DNA from 4 places in the Paenarthrobacter sp. NPDC057355 genome. Region 3 is predicted to be linked to each of the others. Evidence: riboswitches for the same ligand, from Rfam matches in the RefSeq annotation. Region 3 holds a riboswitch; each other region holds the start of a gene.
What was found. Region 3 has a riboswitch for thiamine pyrophosphate ahead of thiC (phosphomethylpyrimidine synthase ThiC). Riboswitches for the same ligand answer to the same signal wherever they lie in the genome.
Positions count from the first base shown of each region.

Region 1: linked by a shared signal. The riboswitch ahead of ACFUOZ_RS11370 (ECF transporter S component) and the one ahead of thiC (phosphomethylpyrimidine synthase ThiC) in region 3 are both predicted to bind thiamine pyrophosphate.
Region 2: linked by a shared signal. The riboswitch ahead of thiD (bifunctional hydroxymethylpyrimidine kinase/phosphomethylpyrimidine kinase) and the one ahead of thiC (phosphomethylpyrimidine synthase ThiC) in region 3 are both predicted to bind thiamine pyrophosphate.
Region 4: linked by a shared signal. The riboswitch ahead of thiO (glycine oxidase ThiO) and the one ahead of thiC (phosphomethylpyrimidine synthase ThiC) in region 3 are both predicted to bind thiamine pyrophosphate.

Region 1 covers NZ_JBHVAL010000008.1:89,830-93,031, forward strand. The annotation lists gene ACFUOZ_RS11365 (ABC transporter ATP-binding protein) at 1-713, opposite strand, end outside; gene ACFUOZ_RS11370 (ECF transporter S component) at 713-1,333, opposite strand; TPP riboswitch at 1,410-1,545, opposite strand; gene ACFUOZ_RS11375 (NUDIX domain-containing protein) at 1,718-2,407, shown strand; gene ACFUOZ_RS11380 (DUF4235 domain-containing protein) at 2,433-2,693, shown strand; gene mnhG (monovalent cation/H(+) antiporter subunit G) at 2,796-3,185, opposite strand; gene ACFUOZ_RS11390 (monovalent cation/H+ antiporter complex subunit F) at 3,175-3,202, opposite strand, start outside.
Region 2 covers NZ_JBHVAL010000001.1:776,230-779,431, forward strand. The annotation lists gene thiD (bifunctional hydroxymethylpyrimidine kinase/phosphomethylpyrimidine kinase) at 186-1,724, opposite strand; TPP riboswitch at 1,715-1,813, opposite strand; gene ACFUOZ_RS03590 (Rne/Rng family ribonuclease) at 1,899-3,202, opposite strand, start outside.
Region 3 covers NZ_JBHVAL010000019.1:71,336-74,537, reverse strand. The annotation lists gene ACFUOZ_RS17905 (amidohydrolase family protein) at 1-1,027, opposite strand, end outside; TPP riboswitch at 1,112-1,219, shown strand; gene thiC (phosphomethylpyrimidine synthase ThiC) at 1,215-3,029, shown strand; gene ACFUOZ_RS17895 (alpha/beta fold hydrolase) at 3,017-3,202, opposite strand, start outside.
Region 4 covers NZ_JBHVAL010000002.1:306,888-310,089, reverse strand. The annotation lists gene ACFUOZ_RS05365 (NINE protein) at 61-1,011, opposite strand; gene thiE (thiamine phosphate synthase) at 1,086-1,769, opposite strand; TPP riboswitch at 1,797-1,917, shown strand; gene thiO (glycine oxidase ThiO) at 1,909-3,153, shown strand; gene thiS (sulfur carrier protein ThiS) at 3,188-3,202, shown strand, end outside.

The sequences.
Region 1 (3,202 bases), on a different contig from region 3:
GTTCCACCACCGGCAGAACCGGGCTGCAGGACCACGATCCGGTCCACCAGGTCCTTCCACACGGACACCCTGTGCTCCACGACCACCAGCGTGGCGCCCGTCTTGTCCAGGCAGCGGCGCACCGCATCCCGGACCTCCAGGACGCCTGCGGGATCGAGGTTGGCCGTGGGTTCGTCGAGCAGGATCAACCCGGGCCGCATCGCCAAAATGCCCGCCAGCGCAAGCCGCTGCTTCTGGCCGCCGGAAAGTGCCGCCGTCGGGTGGTCCAGCGCCAAACCGCCGCCCGCAGCGGTACGCAAGCCGACGTCGTCGAGCGCTTCATGCACGCGGGACCAGATCTCATCCCGCGGCACGGCCAGGTTCTCCGCACCGAAAGCGACGTCGTCGCCCACGCGGGAGAGGATCACCTGGGTTTCGGGGTCCTGCTGCATCAACCCGGCGCGGCCACGTGACTCACGGGGTGTAACGCCGTCGATCAACAGCGAACCTGTCTCGTCCGAGTCGTCTTCCTCGTCACCCAGCACCCCGGCCAGGGCGTGCAGCAGCGTGGACTTGCCGGCCCCTGACGGGCCCAGCAGCAGGACCCGCTCCCCCGGTTCGATCCGAAGGTCCAAGCCCTGGATGGCAGGCGTGGAACGGCCGGCATGCCGCCACCCCCACCCCTCGGCGGAAATGGCGGCAGGCTTGACCGAGCCGCTGTGTGTGGCGGGCATCAGCTGAAGACGGGCTCCGAGGCGGCCTTGCGCGAGGCGAAGGAGCTCAGAACGCCCGTCTTCGCCAGACCGCGGGTGGCCACCCAGGAGAGGGCCCCTGCGATGATGGCGCCGGAGATCGTGGTGAAGGTGATGTAGGTCAGCTTGTCGATTGCCTCGTAGGCGATGTTCCAGCCCCATGGCAGGAAGGAGTCGTTAAGGCCGCAGAAGAGTCCGGCGCCCGCACCGGCCAGCAATGAAACGGGCAGGTTGAACTTCTTGTAACGGAAAGCCGCGAAGATGAGCTCGGCGCCGAGGCCCTGGAGGACACCGGAGATGAGCACGGTGGTGCCGTATTGCGAGCCCATGATGAGTTCGCCGGTGGCGGCCACAGCCTCGCAGAACAGGGCTGCGCCGGGCTTGCGGATAATGAGCATGCCAAGGACCGCGGGAATCATCCAGCCGCCGGCGATCAGGCCGGTCAGCGGCGGGTAGGCCGCGTTCATGGGAATGGATACGATCGCGGCGCCCTGGGACCAGGCCCAGAAGATCACGCCGCCGGCGATGGCGATGAGGGCCGCCACCACGATGTCTACAACACGCCAGCTGTAACTGGTCTTCTTCACGTTTACCGTGGTCATTTTTCTGCCTCCTGAGGTTACAGGAGGGGAAAGTGCTCCCCGGCTTCCAAACGGCATGCGCCGTCCGGACCCGGACACTCTGAGAAGCTCGACTCCCTTGCGCCGGTACTAACCGGATCAGGTTCGAGGGTCTGCGGCTGTCCGCACTCTCAGCGCCCTCGCGTCTCCTGCGTGGTGCAGGATTCGACGGCGGCGCTCCCCTGTCGTTATCAAATCTGCCCTGATGGGCGGGTTCAGTTTACACCTTGGCGTGCCAGGGAGTCCGGGTGGGCGGCCAGACGGGGTCACATTCCGCCCTTGCCGTTGCGAGGCCCGCTCTGCGCCCCATTCCTCGCCCGTGGCACGCAGAGCAGGCCAGGCAACGCACCCTGCAAGAATGGCTGCATGACGGATGTTCCCGGTTCCAACCTCCCCGACGCCACGCCAGTGTCCGAGCCACCCCTCGCAGCCAGCGTGATCCTGCTCCGCGATGCCCCTTCCGGGCTTGAGGCGTTCGTCCAACACCGGGTCAGCACCATGGACTTCGCTGCGGGAATGGTGGTGTTCCCCGGAGGCCGGGTGGATAAGGCGGATCAGGCCGGATGGGATTACCCGACGGAGCTGCTCCAACGCCACGCTGCCGACTGGGCGCAAAGCTCGATTGCCTCGGATCCAACCCAAGCCCGGAATGCCTCGGGAACTGTCCTGGCTGCAGCCATCCGCGAGGTCCACGAAGAGGCGGGGCTTGCCATTGAGGCCGCTGCCTTGCGCCCGTGGGCCAACTGGATCACTCCCGTGGACATGCCCAAGCGTTTTGACACCTACTTCTACGTCGCCAAGCCCGCACCGGAAGCACAGCCCCGGCATCAGACCACGGAGGCGTGGCAATCGCTGTGGATGCCGGTCAGCGCGATTTTGGCTTCCGAAGCCGAAGGCAGGCTCAAGTTGATGCCGCCCACGTATTACCTGCTGAAGGAAATCGAGGCTTTCGACTCCGTGGACGCTGTTTGGTCGGCCGAACACCCGGTGGTTCCGGTGCTGGCCCCGGTAGGTTCCTTGACTGCGTTTCTCAAGGAACGGGAGAACCGCGGGTAGCCTGCCATACAGCTAGGCTGGGGGCATGAACCTCTTTTTCAAGCTGTTGGGCGCCGGGGTAAGCCTCGGCGCGGGCTTTGTCGGTACCAAACTCGTCAACAAAGGCTGGGAAAAGGCCACAGGCAACAAGCCGCCCACAGGCAACGACGACGTGGAGACGAGCCTGCGCTCGGCCCTGACCTTCGCGCTTATTTCCGCCTTCGTGAGCACGGTCATCCAGGTCCTCACCAGCCGGGGGACGCAGCGGGCCATTGCCCGTTTCGCCAAGTCCCAGGACATCGTCTAAGCACCACACCCGCAAAAGCAACGCGGGGTCACTTATGGCCCATATATCCCCTTGGGACGGGCCATAAGTGACCCCGCGTTGCTGTTAAGGTTCCAGTTGCTGTTAAGGTTCCAGGGGCTCCTGGCCGGCAGCAGCCCTTTGGACCACGGCTTCGAGCTCATCCTTGGTGAGCTTCTCGCGGTGTCCGTGCTTGGTCCGGTAGGCGGAGCGGCCCACCATGTGCGCGGACACCGGCGCCGTGAGGAGCTGGAAGATCCACGCCACCAGCAGGACCGGCCACACCCACCAGGTGCGCATCTGCAGGCCGATGGCTGAGAGCATCAGGAACAGGCCGAGCACCTGCGGCTTGGTGGCTGCGTGCATGCGGCTCATCAGGTCCGGGAACCTCAGCAGGCCGATCGCCGCGCCAAGGGACATCAGCGCACCGACAATAAGGAACACCACGGTGACGGCGTCGATGACCACATCTACTCCGGAGGCATCAGGATTCATTGCTGTGTTCCCTCCTC
Region 2 (3,202 bases), on a different contig from region 3:
TGGCGTAAGCACCGAAGATCAAGATTACGCTAGTTTGACCCTCAGCTGCAAATGAGGCCGGATCCGGAGGCTGCCACGTGACTTGCGTCACGAGTCGTAACGGACTCTCCCGGCACCGTGCCCATACAGCCTACAGGGTTCGGCAACGCTTCACGCGATCCGGCGCGCGGAGTAAGCCGGCTTTGCTACCGGATTGCCGCATGGCCCGGGGCGTAAAGCCGGGGAGCATCGAAGAACGCGGTCTCGTAGCGGCAGGACTGCCGGAAGGCCTCGAGCATGTCTGCCCGCTCACGGCCCGAGGCTGCGACTGCCGCGGCGTCGGTAAACGTGATGGCCTCGCGGGTAGCGGCGGCAAAGGCCTCGTCGGCATAGGTCCTCAGCCACTCCGCGTAAGGATGGGCGGCTGACGCCCCGGCCTCCACAAAAGCTGTGTGGAGTTTTTGCCCCACCTCCGCGTACAACCAGTAGCAAGGCAGGATTGCGGCCAGGACCACTGCGTAGCTGCCCGACATCGAAGCGGCCAGCAGGTGGTCCACGTAGGCTTTGGTTACCGGCCCGGTCACGTCCGACGCCTCACGGGTGCTCAGCCAGTTCCTGTGCAGCTCCGATTCAACTTCCAGGCATTGCTGTGAGCCCTTGGCCCAGAACAGCTGTTCCTCTTCCGTGGGCGCCAAGGCAGCTGCCCGGGCAAGCACCCTGGAATAGCCGTTCAAATAGATGGCGTCCTGTGCCAGGTAGTAGCTGAATGCCGTCTCCGGCAGCTGCCCGGACTGCAGTTCCTGGATGAAGTCCAGCTCGTGGATTCTTTCAAGCTCAGGGACGGCTTCTTTCCACAACGTGGCTGCGAACCCGCCGCTGCTGAGCTTGCGCTGATGGTGGAAGTGGTCCACAGGCCCGTTGCCTCCGCCAACCTCCAACTCAGCTGAACCCCTCAGCGCTTGGAGCAGCCAGGGTTTTACGTCCCGCAGCGACGCTTCCCAGTCACCCTCACGTACCTGGACCGTGGCCAACGCCGAAGACAACGAGCACCCAGTGCCATGGCTGTTCTTTGTGTCAATCCGTGGTCCGGCTACCTCCACGATGTCCTGTCGCAACAAGCCACCGGTGTTGATCAACGCGTCCGGACATTCCGAGCCCGCCAAGTGACCGCCCTTGACCAGCACGGTGTTGCCGCATTCTGCGGCCAGTCGCTTGCCTTGCTCCAGGGCCGAAGCCCAATCGGGCGCCTCGGGCTCGCCCAACAACATGGCAAGCTCCGGCAGGTTGGGCGTGATGAGGTCCGCCAAGGGAAGCAGGGAACGAAGAGCATCCCCTGCCGTCTCCGTCAGGAGGCGGTCACCGCTGGTGGCTACCATCACCGGGTCAAGGACGACGACGGCGGGACGCACTTCCTCGAGCCACCTGCGGACCTCATTAATCACCTCTGCGTCCCCCAGCATCCCGATCTTGACGGCATCGATGGCAATGTCGCTGCTGATCGCGGTCAACTGTTGCCGCAGGAACTCCACCGGGGGTACGTGCACCGCGCTGACGCCATGGGTGTTCTGTGCAGTCAGGGCAGTGATGGCAGCCATTCCGTAGCCGCCGTGCGCGGCAATGCTCTTCAGGTCCGCCTGGATTCCGGCTCCCCCGGAGGGATCGGAGCCTGCAATGCTCAGTACCCGCGGGGTCTGCCTGCGGTCCGTCACCAACGGGTATACAGAGGAATATGACAACTCAGCCATGAGGACATCCCTTCGCCGGTGCTAACCGGACAGGTTCAACGGGTCTGGATCTCAGCCCGGCCCAACGCCTGGCACCCCGTGTCAGTCCCCCAGCCTAACGCACCGGTAAAGGCAAGGGCCCCGCAATGCCCGCTCCTGGCGGATATTACAGGGCCCTTGAAACCGCTGGGTCGATCAGAGCTCGGAAGCAGGCACGCCGACTCCAAGGATGATGGGTTCCTCTGAAGCCGGCTTCCTGACCGGTTCTGCCGGCGCCTTGGACTCGTGGGCTGAACCCTGGGCAGCCGAAGCAGCTTCCTCGTGGTGCTCAACGCTGGTCTCGTTGGCTGCCCCTTGTGCCCTGCTGGCACTGCGGTTCCGGCGGCCCCGGCGGCCACGCGAAGCCGAAGGAGCTTCCTCGGCTGCGGGAACCCGTGCCGAAGCTGCCGCGGCCGGGGCCGCTGCAGCCTTGGGAGCAGCCGCCGCTGCACTTTCCTGGGTGCCCTCTTCCTCGACCGCCGGGGCTGCCCCGAGGTGCGAGAACGCCTCGGCCAAACGGTCCAGGCTCATGGCCGGTTCGGAGCTCTGCGGCTCGTCGTGGTGTTCAACGAACGGCAACGCAACTTCTTCACCGCCAAAGCGAAGCACCGGGGTGGAGCGTGCTTCCCGGACCGCGGCCTCATGGGCCTCTGCGGCCTGGTCCGCGGGAGCATCCGCGGTCACAGGAGGCACAGACGTTGCGCCGGCGTCGTGCTGTCCTGCAGCCCGGGCCAGTTCTTCGGCCTTGTGAATTTCGTCGTCGTGCAGGTGGGCAGCATGCGCAGCGGCGGCAATAGTTGCCAGCGCCGCACGGGTCGCTTCGGCCTTTGCCTGGCGCGCAGGATCCTGCGGTTCCGGGTGGGCAGCCGGTGCGGCCGGGGCGGGTGCCGAGTGGGCCTGGGCCGGCGCCTCTGCCGCACCCTGCGCTCCGCCCTTGCCGCGGCGGCGCTTGCGTTCGGTGCGGGCGGTGGGCTGCTGAGCCTCGGTGTTGGGACGGTGTTGCTCGGCGGCCACAACGTTGGCACGGCGGTGCTCCACGGGCTCGTCGTGCGTCACGACACCGCGGCCTGCGCAATGCTCGCATTGCTCACCGAAAACTTCAAGGAGTCCGGTGCCCATGCGTTTGCGCGTCATCTGTACCAAACCGAGCGAGGTCACTTCAGCAACCTGGTGCTTGGTACGGTCGCGGCCCAGGCATTCAACCAGGCGGCGCAGCACAAGGTCGCGGTTGGATTCGAGGACCATGTCGATGAAGTCGATGACAATAATGCCGCCGATGTCACGCAGGCGAAGTTGCCGGACTACTTCCTCGGCAGCTTCAAGGTTGTTCTTGGTGACTGTCTCTTCCAGGTTGCCGCCGCTGCCGGTGAACTTACCGGTATTGACGTCCACCACGGTCATGGCCTCGGTGCGGTCGATGACCAGCGAACCACCGGAGGGCAGGAAGACCTTGCGTTCGA
Region 3 (3,202 bases):
CGTTCCGGCGCGGATCCTCGTGGCAGATCACGACGTCGGCACTCGCCCCTTCGCTGATGGCTTCGGCGCCCAGCCACTTCCGGGCGCCCCACGTGGCGGCGTCAAGGACCGCGGCCGGCGGCAGGCCGGCGTCGTGCAGTTCGTTCATTTCGTCGGCAATACGGCCATGTCTGATGACGCTCCCGGCGTCCGTACCGGTGTAGATGGCGACTCCGGCTTCGTACGCCTCCACCACACGTTCACGCCGCCGCTCCCAGAGGCGCGTCATGTGGTGGGCGTATTCAGGAAATTTTGGCGCGGCCTGGGCAGCGATATCCGGGAAGGTGGCGATGTTGACCAGCGTGGGAACGATCGGGACGGACTGCTCCACGAGCCTGGGGATGTGTCGTGGCAACAGACCCGTTGCGTGTTCGATGCAGTCGATACCGGCATCGAGCATGTCATCGATGGTCTCTTCCGCGAAGCAATGCGCCGTGACCCTGGCGCCCTCGTCGTGCGCAGCCCGGACGGCGTCCCTTACGGTCCTGGCAGGAAAGGAGGCCGCCAGGTCACCTATGCCGCGATCGATCCAGTCCCCGACCAATTTCACCCAACCGTCGCCGTCGCGCGCTTCCTTCCGAACGGTCTCCACCAACTGCTCCGGCTCAATCTCGTGACCCAGCCCGCGCAGGTACCTGCGGCTTCGGGCGATATGGCGGCCGGACCTGATCAGCCGAGGCAAGTCCTCCCGTTGCTGCACCCACCGTGTGTCGCTGGGCGATCCACAGTCGCGGATGAGCAGAGTCCCGGCGGCCAGGTCCGCCTGGGCCTGTGCGAGGGTAGTGGCCTCGTCCACCGCGCCGCCGGGGCCCAAGCCGATGTGGCAATGGGCATCAACAAATCCGGGGAGGACCCAGCCATCGAGCACCTTCTCCGGCTGCCCTGACGGACGTTGGAAGGTCAGCGTGCCTCCAACGGACCACATACCACGTCGTTCCTGATCCGCGGCGACGAGCACTGGTCCGGTGAATTCGATGATGTTGGACATGCCAAAATCCTAGTCCGCGCCGGGGCCCCTGCAGGTGCCGCCTTCATGTGACTGGGCGCCCCATGGCAGCTGTGGTAGCTTCGTCTACGACCACACGGGGGCCCTTGCAGGGGCTGAGATCGGGCTGAGGCAGCCTGCGACCGTTGAACCTGTCCGGGTAATGCCGGCGAAGGAAGTGAGTAATCCTTTGAGCACCACCAAAACACAGCACAGCCCTACCCAAAACAGCCCTGTCGAAGACACGGTTGTTACGCAGTCCTTGAAGTCCCATTCGCTCGCCTACGTCGAAGACCCTGCCAGCGGCATCCGCGTTCCGGTGACCGAAATTTCGCTTGAGCCTTCCCCCAACGGCCAGGCCAACGCGCCGTTGCAGGTCTACCGGACGGCCGGCCCCGGGAGCGATCCCGTAGTAGGGCTCGAACCATTCAGGGCCGCCTGGATTGAAGCCCGCGGCGACACCGCACCCTACACGGGCCGCGAACGCAACCTGCTCGACGACGGCAAGGCGGCTTTGCGGCGAGGCGCGGCCTCTGCGGAGTGGAAGGGGGCGCAGCCCGTGCCCCGCCGCGCCGTCGAAGGCAAAACCGTCACCCAGATGCACTACGCACGCAATGGCGTGGTGACCCCCGAAATGCAGTTCGTCGCGTTACGGGAGAACTGCGACGTTGAACTGGTCCGGAGCGAAGTCGCCGCCGGCCGGGCGATCATTCCCAACAACATCAACCACCCCGAGTCCGAGCCCATGATCATCGGCAAAGCCTTCCTGGTGAAGATCAACGCCAACATCGGAAACTCGGCCGTCACCAGTTCCATCGCCGAAGAAGTGGACAAACTTCAGTGGGCCACCCAGTGGGGCGCGGACACCGTCATGGACCTGTCCACCGGCGACGACATCCACACCACCCGCGAGTGGCTCATCCGGAACTCCCCGGTACCCATCGGCACGGTGCCCATCTACCAGGCGCTGGAGAAGGTCAATGGTGAAGCCAACAAGCTCACGTGGGAGATCTTCCGCGACACCGTGATCGAGCAGTGCGAGCAGGGCGTGGACTACATGACCATCCACGCCGGTGTGCTGCTGAGGTATGTGCCGCTGACCGCCAACCGCGTCACGGGCATCGTCTCCCGAGGCGGCTCCATCATGGCCGGATGGTGTCTGGCCCACCACCAGGAAAACTTCCTCTACACGCACTTCGACGAGCTGTGCGAAATCTTCGCCAAGTACGACGTCGCGTTTTCCTTGGGAGACGGCCTGCGCCCGGGCGCGACGGCCGACGCAAACGACGCCGCACAGTTTGCCGAACTCGATACTCTGGCCGAGCTGACCCAGCGTGCCTGGGAATACGACGTGCAGGTCATGGTGGAGGGTCCCGGTCACATTCCGTTCCATCTGGTCCGGGAGAACGTGGAGCGCCAGCAGGAACTGTGCAAGGGCGCCCCGTTCTACACACTGGGACCGTTGGTCACCGACGTCGCTCCAGGCTACGACCACATCACCTCCGCCATTGGTGCCACTGAGATTGCCCGGTACGGCACAGCCATGCTCTGCTACGTCACACCCAAGGAACACCTGGGCCTGCCCAACAAAGACGACGTGAAGACAGGCGTGATCACCTACAAGATCGCGGCCCACGCCGCTGACCTGGCCAAGGGGCACCCCGGCGCCCACGAACGGGACGATGCCCTTTCAAAGGCCAGGTTCGAATTCAGGTGGCGGGACCAGTTTGCCCTGTCCCTGGACCCGGTCACGGCGGAGTCCTTCCACGACGAAACCCTGCCGGCAGAGCCTGCCAAGACGGCACACTTCTGCTCAATGTGCGGCCCCAAGTTCTGCTCCATGCGCATCAGCCAGGACATCCGCGATGAGTACGGCTCGGCAGAATCCCAAGCGGCGATCGCAGAAATGTACAGCGGAATGCAGGAAAAGAGTGCCGAATTCCTGGCCTCCGGCGCGAAGGTGTACTTGCCGGAGCTTCAGGTTCCTCGAACTCAGGACGCCTGAAGTGAGCGCGTCCGCTCCACGTCTGCAACAAAGGTGCGGATGATGTGATCCCCGTCGGATGAATCCTGGGGCCGGTGCCCGCCAGCTGCAACGCGGCGAAGGGCACCGGTCTCCTGGAGGTACGCCGCAATTTCCTCATACAAGGGTTCCCACCCACCGGTCAGGACCAAGGT
Region 4 (3,202 bases), on a different contig from region 3:
AACCCGCAGCCGCCAAGCGACTACGGGTTTCTGTGGGCAGCACCGCTGTGCTGTCGGAGGCTAGCCTGCCGGGGTCAGCGTAAAGCTCGCTGCCTTCTCACCGTAGAGGTCGTTGACGACGATGGTGGTGGGGCCTTTCTTGATGTCAAAGCCAATGATGCCCTGCACTGACTGCCCGGCCGCAACATTCCCCGGCGGGAAGCTCCCCATGCTTTCCGTGAGGAAGAGCAGTTCGCCCTCCTTGCCGTCAGCATCATAGGCTTCAAAGTTTGTGGCGGTCGCGAAGCTGGTTCCCGTGGCAGTTTGCCAGGAAACTTCCATCAGCAGGAACCCTCCATTGGCTGGCTCCAGGTAGGGCATGTCCAGAATTTCCTCGGTGTAGAGGGAGTCAACGATGCCCACCTTCACCGTGTCCCCACTGGACACGGTCACTGTGAAGGAATTTGCGTCGCTGGCAGCGCCGGAAGAGGGCAGGGGCGCCTCCTGGGAAGCTGAAGGAGGGACCGGTACAGGAGTCTTCTGCCCCTGGACCGCGGCGGCGAAGAGCGTCAGGGACAGCACCGCGGAAATGATGCCAATGATCAGGCCGGCGAGCCACACCACGATGGTGATGATCCATGCTTTCTTCTTGTTTTCCGGGTAGCCGGCCAACGGGCGGCCCTGCTTGTCACGGGCGTTACCTGTCAACGTGATGATGAGGTCCACGATCGACCAGATGCCGAACCCGCCGGCGGTGAGGAGTTTGGCGATGCCGGTGCCAATCTTGCCAAGGTAGAACCGGTCGACACCCAAGCCGCCCAGGAGCAAGGACAGGATCCACGTGACCACGAATGACTTTGATGTTCCGCCACCGGCCGGTGTGCCGTAAGGGCCGGAATCAGGGGTGGGTTGATACCCGGTGTTCGGCCCACCCTGATAACGGCTGCCGTAAGGGGCAGGTGCGTTGGGGACCGGTGGAACTCCCGCTCCCGGGCCGTTTTCGGGCGCGGGCGGGTAACTCGGGTAACTCACGTGTACTTCCTTCAGTGGTGTGGGTGCGAGGTTTTGGGTGGCGGACCGGAGGCGAGCGGTCTGCTGAGTTGCAGCTAAGCGGCGTCGAGGGCTTCGAGCAGCGACTTGGCTGCCGCCGTCGGATCTTCCGCTTCGGTGATGGCCCGGACGACGACGATGCGGCTGGCTCCGGCTGCAACTACTTCTTCGACGTTGCCGAGGTCGATTCCACCGATTGCGAACCAGGGCAAATCGACGGCCCCGCCGGTGGTCTCTTCCGCGCGCTTAATCGCCTCCGCGGCATATGTGACCAAGCCGGTTCCCACGGCTTCACGGCCGGGCTTGGTGGGGGTCGCCCACACGGGGCCCACACAGAAGTAATCCAGTCCCGCGTCGCCGGGCGAGGCCGTGATGGCCGCATTGACCTGCTCGGGAGTGTGGGTGGACAAGCCAATTACGGCGGGGGCGGGGAGGAAGGTGCGGGCGATCTCCAGAGGCAGGTCCTTTTGGCCCACATGGAACACCGGAGCCCCGGAAACACTGGCGACGTCGGCCCGGTCGTTCACTGCCCACAGCCGCCCATGCCGTTCCGCGACGCTGCGCAGGACGGCCAGCAACTCCAACTCCTCGGCCGCTTCGATCGTCTTGTCGCGGAGCTGGATGATGTCCACTCCGCCCTGGAAGGCTGCGTCCATAAAGTCTTCAAAATCGCCTTGTCGTTTGCGCGCGTCAGTGCACAGGTAGAGGCGGGCCGAGGCGAGGGATTCATGCTGGGTCATGGAAACCACAGTAGTTCCTCTAAACTGGGCACGTACCGCGGGAGCCGCGACGACCGTCATTGTGACCGTCCGGCTGAGAGGGCTTAGGAGCCGACCGCTTGACCTGATCCGGCTAGTACCGGCGTAGGGAAGGAATCAGATGGCAGAAGCCATTCACGCAGATGTCGCTGTCATTGGCGGAGGCGTCATCGGCCTGGGCATTGCCCATCAAGTGCGAAAGCTGGGCCGCTCCGTGGCCCTCATCGACCCGGCGCCCGCCAGCGGCGCTACCTTCGCCGCCGCCGGCATGCTGGCACCTGTGAGCGAACTCCACTACCAGGAAGAAGACCTCCTGGAGCTCATGCTCGTGTCTTCCCGATTGTGGCCATCGTTCGTGGGCGGCCTCCCTCAGCCGGTGGAAGCCACTGGATACAGCACGACGCCGACCCTCGCCGTGGGTGCCGACGCTGCGGACCGCCGGGCGCTCGCGGACCTTCGCACGGTTCAGCTTGCGGCGGGTCTGGAGGTCGAACCGCTGTCCTTGCGTGAAGCAAGGAACCGCGAACCACTCCTGAGCCCGCAAATATCCTGTGCCTTCGACATTCCCGCCGATCACCAGGTGGATCCACGCAAGCTGGCCGGGCAGCTGCTGGCCGGGCTGGCTGCGCACTTACCGAACGATGGCAGCTGGGTGCAGGGGGCCGGTGACGGCTACGCAGTGCGGGAGTCTGCCCGTGGATTGTTGTGGGACGGCGACCGTGTTTGCGGAGTGGAACTTGATTCCGGACAGTCTGTCGTTGCGGGCGAGACCGTAGTAGCCAACGGGCTGGGCGCTCCTGACTTGGAAGCCCTTCCGGAGGAGCTCAGCCTTCCGGTCAGGCCGGTCTACGGAGACATCCTTCGGCTGCGCGTGCCCACCCACCTTCGCCCGCTGGTAACCGCCACGGTCCGTGGCATGGTTCGCGGAGTGCCCGTCTACATCGTCCCGCGGGAGGATGGAACCGTGGTGATCGGCGCTACCCAGCGCGAGGATAGTCTGTCAGCGACCTCAAACGCCGTCTCGGCCGGTGGCGTCTACCAACTCCTGCGTGACGCCCAGATGCTCGTGCCTGCGGTTGCCGAACTTGAACTCCTTGAGGCAACGGCCCGGGCTCGTCCCGGGACTCCGGACAATGCCCCGCTGCTGGGCCGCGTGGGCAACTCCACGGGGGAAGTCGAAGGCCTGCTGATCGCCACGGGTTTCTTCCGGCACGGTGTCCTCCTCACTCCCGTCGCCGCTGAGATCGTGGGACAACTGATCTCCGGTTCCACCGACCCGCGCTGGTCCATCTTCCGCCCTGACCGCTTCAATGCAACGCGGGGTCACTTATGGCCCATGGAAACCCCTTCAGGGGGCCATAAGTGACCCCGCGTTGCTTTCTCCACAGCAAGGAAACAGTATGAACATCAAGCTC